Regions from separate parts of the Saccharothrix violaceirubra genome, predicted to be linked through region 1. Evidence: riboswitches for the same ligand, from Rfam matches in the RefSeq annotation. Region 1 holds a riboswitch; the other holds the start of a gene.

Region 1 (3,397 bases):
CGAACAGCGCGTCGGTGAAACCCATCAGCCCCAGGCCGACCGGCCGGTGCCGCAGGTTGGACCGGCGGGCCTCGGGGATCGTGTAGAAGTTGATGTCGATCACGTTGTCGAGCATCCGCACGGCCGTGCGCACGGTCCGCGCCACGCGGTCGCGGTCCAGGCCGTCCGGCGTGACGTGGTTGGCCAGGTTCACCGAACCCAGGTTGCACACCGCGACCTCGTCGGCGGCGGTGTTCAGCGTGATCTCGGTGCACAGGTTCGACGAGTGCACCACGCCGACGTGCCGCTGCGGCGACCGGACGTTGCACGGGTCCTTGAACGTGATCCACGGGTGACCGGTCTCGAACAGCATGGTCAGCATCCGCCGCCACAGCTCGACCGCACGGACCCGCTTGGACACCCGGATCTCGCCGCGTTCGGCCGCCTCCTCGTAGGCCCGGTAGCGCTCGGCGAACGCCCGGCCGTAGAGGTCGTGCAGGTCGGGCGTCTCGTCGGGGGAGAACAGCGTCCAGTCGGCGTCGGCCTCGACCCGGCGCAGGAACTCGTCCGGCACCCAGTTCGCGGTGTTCATGTCGTGCGTGCGCCGACGGTCGTCGCCGGTGTTCTTGCGCAGGTCGAGGAACTCCTCGATGTCGACGTGCCACGTCTCCAGGTAGGCGCACGCCGCGCCCTTGCGCTTGCCGCCCTGGTTGACCGCCACGGCCGTGTCGTTGGCGATCTTGAGGAACGGCACGACGCCCTGCGACTCGCCGTTGGTGCCACGGATGTGCGCGCCCATGCCGCGCACCGGCGTCCAGTCGTTGCCCAGCCCGCCCGAGTACTTCGCGAGCAACGCGTTGTTCTGGTAGCCCTGGAAGATGCTCTGGAGGTCGTCGTCCACGGTCGTCAGGAAGCACGACGACAACTGCGGACGGGTGGTGCCCGAGTTGAACAGCGTGGGCGTCGAGCACATGAAGTCGAACGACGACAACAGCTCGTAGAACTCGATCGCGCGGGCCTCGCGGTCGTCCTCGCGCAGCGACAACCCCATCGCGACGCGCATGAAGAACGCCTGCGGCAGCTCGTACCGCGTGCCGTCGTCGTGCAGGAAGTAGCGGTCGTACAGGGTCTGCATGCCCAGAAAGTCGAACTTCGCGTCACGCTCGGGCCTGATGGCGGCGCAGATGCGATCCAGGTCGAACTTCGCCAGCTCCGGGTCGAGGCGGTCGAGGTCGATGCCCAGCCGGACGTACTCCGGGAAGTAGGCCGCGTAGGACAGCTCTTCGCCGGTCGCCTCGACCGGACGGCCTTCGACCCTGGTCAGTGCCTCGCGGCGGAGCCGGTCCAGCAGGAGCCGGGCGGCGACGAACGAGTAGTCGGGCTCGGTCTCCACGAGCGTGCGCGCGGCCATGACCTGCGCGACGGCCAGCTCGTCGACGGTGATCCCGTCGTACACGTCGCGCCGCACCTCGGCGAGCACGGCCGCGGCCGACACGTCGGCCAGTCCGGCGCACGCCTCGCCGACCACGACCTCTGCCCGGTCCCAGTCCAGCGGGACGAGTGTGCCGTCGGCGGTCTTCACCCGGAACGCGGGCGGCGCGGGCGTGACTTCACGTGCCTTGGCGCGCTTTTCGCGGTAGAGCACGTAGGCGCGGGCGACCTTGTGGTGGCCTTCGCGCATCAACACCAGTTCGACCTGGTCCTGGATCTGCTCGATGTGCAGCGCGACCTCCGGCCGCACGTGCTTGAGCAGCGCCTTCTCCACCTGTGCGGTCAGTTCCCCGACCACCGGGCGCAGGTGTCCGGAGTCGCCCTCCACGGCCAGGAACGCCTTGGTCACCGCCACCCTGATCTTGCCGGCGTCGAACACCGAGACCGTGCCGTCCCGGCGGATCACCCTTGTCGTCAACAGCCCTCTCCTCGCGAGCCTCGATGGCCCGGAGCACACGGGGGCGCGAAAAGAACGCGCGACGACGCGTTCGTCCCTGTCGGCCCACCCACGAGACCCCGGACGCCCGCGCACCGGTCGGCGCGCGCGTCGACGGCAGGTCTTCGGACTCGCGGACACCCGGCTCGAAAGCCGTGCCTACTGGCCGTCGCTTCCCACGCTCGCGCGCAGTGCTTCGTGACGGCGGTCGTTTCCACTCACCGCTGCGGGGCAGTCCCGGACTCGCACCGGGTTCCCTCTTGCCTCCACCGCCCCGGGATCGGGCCGGCGGAACCGTCGATGGCGGGAACACTACATGTTGTAGGTCATCACGCAAAACGGCCCACATGAGCCAGGGTTTCCGGAGGGTCGATCAAGCGCCGGCGGCCGGTCGTCCCCGCGACGGGGCCGACCGGCCGACCGCTCCCGAGCCCTACGGGTCACAGCGCCCCGGGGGCACCGTCAGACCATCGGCCTTGGCGATGGCGCACGGCACGACGAGTTCGTTGGGCGACATCGCCCAGAGCCGGGGCACCGAGTGCAGGTAGGGGAAGGCGAAGCCCGAGGCCGAGATCCGCGCGATGGTGCCGCCCTCCTCAGGCCGCAGCGGCACGGAGTTGGTGCCGTACGCGCTGATGTCCACGTCCCGGAACGCAGCCTGGGGGTTCTTCGACAGCAGCCCGGAGTAGAGCCGCAGCGTCTTGCCGCCGTAGCGGTCCCAGACCTCCAGGTCCAGTGACGTGGTGCCCTTGGGGATGTAGAAGTAGCTCGGCGCCTGGGTCAGGCCGGCACCCGGACCCGTGTAGGTGTGCGCCGAACGGCCCGTCGACTGGTTGGTGGCCACGTTGAACGTCAACGGGTACAGGTAGGCGTAGTCGCCGCCCGACCCGACGGTGAACCGGTGGACGTCGTGCGACGACGCCGGTATCGAGACGGTCGCCAACAGGCAGACCCGGTTGACGAACTGCGGGCAACTCGCCAACTCGGTCGGCGTCACTCCGGGCTGGGCCATGTCGCGCAACGAGATCCAGGACTTGGTCGTCGCGCTCCACCGCTCGATGCCGTAGCGCACGTCCCGTGAGGCGTACTGGGTGGTGCCGTTGTCGTACTTCTGCCACAGCAACTGGAATCCGATGTGGACACCGGGTTCCGCCGACGTGAGGAACCGCGGTGTGTGCCCGCTCGTGGCGCTGTTGTAGAGGAAACGCGCGGCCGGTGCACCGGGCGTGACGAACTCGGCGGCCGGGCCCACGTCGTTCCGGTCGACCCAGGCCGCCGGGGTGCCGTCGGCCAGCGTGGCGTCCTCGAACCGGTTGACGGCCCGCACCGGCCAGTACGCCTTGACCTGGTTCCACCACGCCGCGGTCTCGGCGGCGGTGTAGTGCGCGGGTCCGGCGGCCGTCTGCGGCCCCGCCACCGCCGCGGGGTCGGTGCGGCCGTACACCTTCGACAACGGGACCATGAGGGCGTTCATGTAGGACATCTGGCCCT
Region 2 (3,397 bases), 1.6 Mb from region 1:
GGCCGGATGCAGGGTCCCTACGACCTGGGCGGCGCGGGCGTGGCCCCGGACCAGGTGGCCTCGCTGCTGTTCGGTCCGCACGGCATCCGGGGGCTGGCCCGGATCTTCCCCGACGTCTACCCCGGTCCCGACCGGGAGTTGATGTACGCGCTGTTCCCGCCGGTCCGGGCCGACATCCTCACGTTCTACCTGCCCTGACCAGTCGGGACGCGGACCCGCTGATCGTCGCTGAGCACGCGGGCGCGACACCGGCACACTGGAGGCGTGTCCGATTTCCTCCAGGTGCTGTCGACGCTGCGGCAGGTCCGCGTGCTCGGCGGGCACTTCGCCCTCGACGTGGGGCGACCCGACGACGAGTGGTCGAGCGGCGCCGACATCCTGTCCGGTGACGCGCTGCCCGTCACCCTCGACAAGATCTTCGCCCGCTACCGGACCGACGAACGCCGGGTGGCCGGGTCGCTGTTCCTGATCGGGTTCGCGGCCCGCGTGCTCAGCCCGGTCGTCGCCGCGCACGCGGTGAAGGGCGCGGTGCCCGACATCCGGCCGGAGAACCTGTGGTGGCACTACGGCCCGCAGGGATTGCGGGTCCGGCTCTACGAACCGGTCGAGGCCGAGCACGACATCGCCGACTCGCTCGCTCCCGTCGTGGAGGCGGTGCACCGGGAGACGCGCGTGGCGCGGGGACTGCTGTGGGGCAACGTCGGGTCCACGATCGCGGGCGCGCTGCGGATGCTGGCCCGCAACGGGACCGCACCGGTCGACCGGTGCCACCGTCTGGGCGAACGCCTGCTGGAGAAAAGTCCACTGAGTGGGACCGGCGAGTTCACCCCGTTGCCGGACGACCTTGCCTTCCGACGGCGTAGCTGCTGCCTGTACTACCGCCTGGAAGGCGGCGGTACCTGCGGCGACTGCCCGATCGAGCCGAAGTGAGAAGAACGACAACCCGCCCGGCCGGTTGTGCGATCGGGTGATCCGCATCTACCGTTCGCACGCCGCAGTGGACGGGAAGCCGGTGTGAATCCGGCGCGGTCCTCGCCACTGTGACCGGGGAGCCAACCCGCCGAGAACGTCACTGGTCGCACCAAAAGCGGCTGGGAAGACGCGGGGACGGTGTCGATCCGGGAGTCAGGAGACCGGCTGCGGCGACTGTTGTTGAACCTTCCACGAGGTATGGAGGAGCTTGTCATGACGAGCGCCGCGCCAACCCTGTCCACCCCCGTCGCCGTGCCCAAATGGGCCTACGCCGTCGCGCTCGTCGCGCTGATGGCTACCTGGATCGTCCTCCAGGAGAACGGCCTCGCGCTCGGCCACGCCGCCGAGACCATCCACGAGTTCTTCCACGACGGGCGCCACGCGCTCGGCGTGCCCTGCCACTAGTCCCGGGATGAGCGACTACAAGAACCTCCTGCTGCGCGGTGTCGGTGCGGGAGGTGTTTCCGGCCTGCTCGCCGGACTCGTCGGCTTCTTCGTCGTCGAGGTGCCGATCAAGGCCGCGTTGGCGGTCGAGGAGGCCCGTTCGGCGGCCGAGCCCGTCGAGGAGGGCGGCCACGAGCACGGCGAACTGGTCAGCCGGGGCGTGCAGGAGTACGGCGGCGTCCTGGCGGCGGTGATCGTCGGCATCGCGATCGGCGCGCTGTTCGCCACGGCGTACGCGGCCTCGCGTCGTTGGCTGCCGGCCGCCTCTCCGTACGCCCGCAGCGTCGCGCTGTCGGCCGCCGCGTTCGGCGCGGCGGCACTGCTGCCGGCGGTCAAATACCCGGCCAACCCGCCGGGTGTGGGCGACCCGGAGACGGTCGGCGTGCGGACGTTGACCTACCTGCTGCTGATCGCGGCCGGTCTGCTCGTCGCCTACGGCGCCGGGTACCTGGCCACGAGGCTGGGCCACCTCGCGGCACCCGTGCGGTCGGCGGCGGTCGCGGTCGCGGTCGTCGTGGCCGTCGTGGTGATCCTCGTGGCGTTCCCGGCCACGCCCGACTCGGTCCCGGCGGACATCCCGGCGGGCCTGCTGTGGGAGTTCCGCCTGAAGTCGCTGGCCGAGACCGCCACGCTGTGGCTGGGCCTGGGTGTGGTGTTCGGGCTGCTGGTGGACCCGGCCGTGCGCCGGGCGAAGGTGGCGTCAGCCGTGTAGCACGCGGGCGAGCGTCGTGAGGTCGACCCCGACCAGGGAGTCGCGGAACACTCGACGCTCGCCCGAAGGCACCGGCACGTCGCACGGCACGACCAGCACCACGCACCCGGCGGCCACGGCCGCCGTCGCACCCGTCGGCGAGTCCTCGACCGCGACGCACCGCGCCGGTTCCACGCCCAGGTGCCGGGCCGCTTTCAGGTACGGCTCGGGCAACGGCTTGTTCAGCCCGTCCACCTCGTCGCCGCACACCGTCACGTCGAACAGGTCGCGGCCGAGGGTGTCCAGGGCGACCTCGGTCAACGCGCGCTCGGTCGACGTCACCAACGCCATCGGCACGCCCGACGCACGCACGTCGCGCAACGCCTCACGCGCGCCCGGCCGCCACGGCAGCCCCTCGCGGAAGACCTCCTCGGTGCGCCGCCGGATCCAGTCGGAGCCCTCGGCGATCTCCGCGGGCGTGGGGTCCAGGCCCGCCTCGGCGTAGAGCATCCGCATGGTCGTGGCCATGTTCGACCCGACCATCGCCTCGCGGGTCGCGGCCGACAGCTCCGCGCCCAGCGTCGCCACGAACTCGGCCAGCGGGATGTCCCACAGCTTCTCCGAGTCCAGCAGCGTGCCGTCCATGTCCCACAGCACGGCCTCGACCACAGCGGCTCCTCCCCTACGCACGGTGGACCAGTCTTCCTCGGTCAAGAGGCCCCGTGTCGGCCGCGCGGCGAAGAACACACCAGGCAGCTCCGGACACGAGCCGACATGTCCCGCGCCTACGGCGTCGGGCACGCGTCGGTGGCCGTAGGCTTGCCCGGTGACCGATCCGGACCAGGCCGCCCAGACCCCCTACGACCCCGAGGAACCGCTCACCGATCCGATCATGGTGGCGGCCTTCGAGGGCTGGAACGACGCGGGAGACGCCGCCAGTACGGCGATCGAACACCTCCAGCTGACGTGGGACGCGAAGCCGCTCGCCGAGATCGATCCGGACGACTACTACGACTTCCAGGTGACCAGGCCGACCGTCCGGATGGTGGACGGCGTGACCCGACGGGTCGAGTTCCCGACCACGCGCCTGTCGGTGTGCCGCCCGCCGGGGGCGTCGACCGACGTGGTGCTGGTGCACGGCATCGAGCCGAACATGCGGTGGCGCAAGTTCGCGGGCGAACTGCTCGGCCACATCGACCGGTTGGGCATCACGACCGTGGTGACGCTGGGCGCGCTGCTCATGGACACACCGCACACCCGTCCGGTACCCGTGACCGGCACGGCCTACGA

What was found. Region 1 has a riboswitch for cobalamin ahead of F4559_RS18325 (ribonucleoside-diphosphate reductase subunit alpha). Riboswitches for the same ligand answer to the same signal wherever they lie in the genome.
Region 2: linked by a shared signal. The riboswitch ahead of F4559_RS11485 (CbtB-domain containing protein) and the one ahead of F4559_RS18325 (ribonucleoside-diphosphate reductase subunit alpha) in region 1 are both predicted to bind cobalamin.

The regions. Positions count from the first base shown of each region.
Region 1 is NZ_JACHJS010000001.1:3,951,719-3,955,115, reverse strand. Features, by position in the region: gene F4559_RS18325 (ribonucleoside-diphosphate reductase subunit alpha) at 1-1,888, opposite strand, end outside; cobalamin riboswitch at 2,006-2,220, opposite strand; gene F4559_RS18320 (hypothetical protein) at 2,340-3,397, opposite strand, start outside.
Region 2 is NZ_JACHJS010000001.1:2,321,507-2,324,903, reverse strand. Features, by position in the region: gene F4559_RS11495 (GNAT family N-acetyltransferase) at 1-198, shown strand, start outside; gene F4559_RS11490 ((2Fe-2S)-binding protein) at 265-930, shown strand; cobalamin riboswitch at 979-1,156, shown strand; gene F4559_RS11485 (CbtB-domain containing protein) at 1,186-1,377, shown strand; gene F4559_RS11480 (CbtA family protein) at 1,385-2,128, shown strand; gene F4559_RS11475 (HAD family hydrolase) at 2,117-2,776, opposite strand; gene F4559_RS11470 (PAC2 family protein) at 2,934-3,397, shown strand, end outside.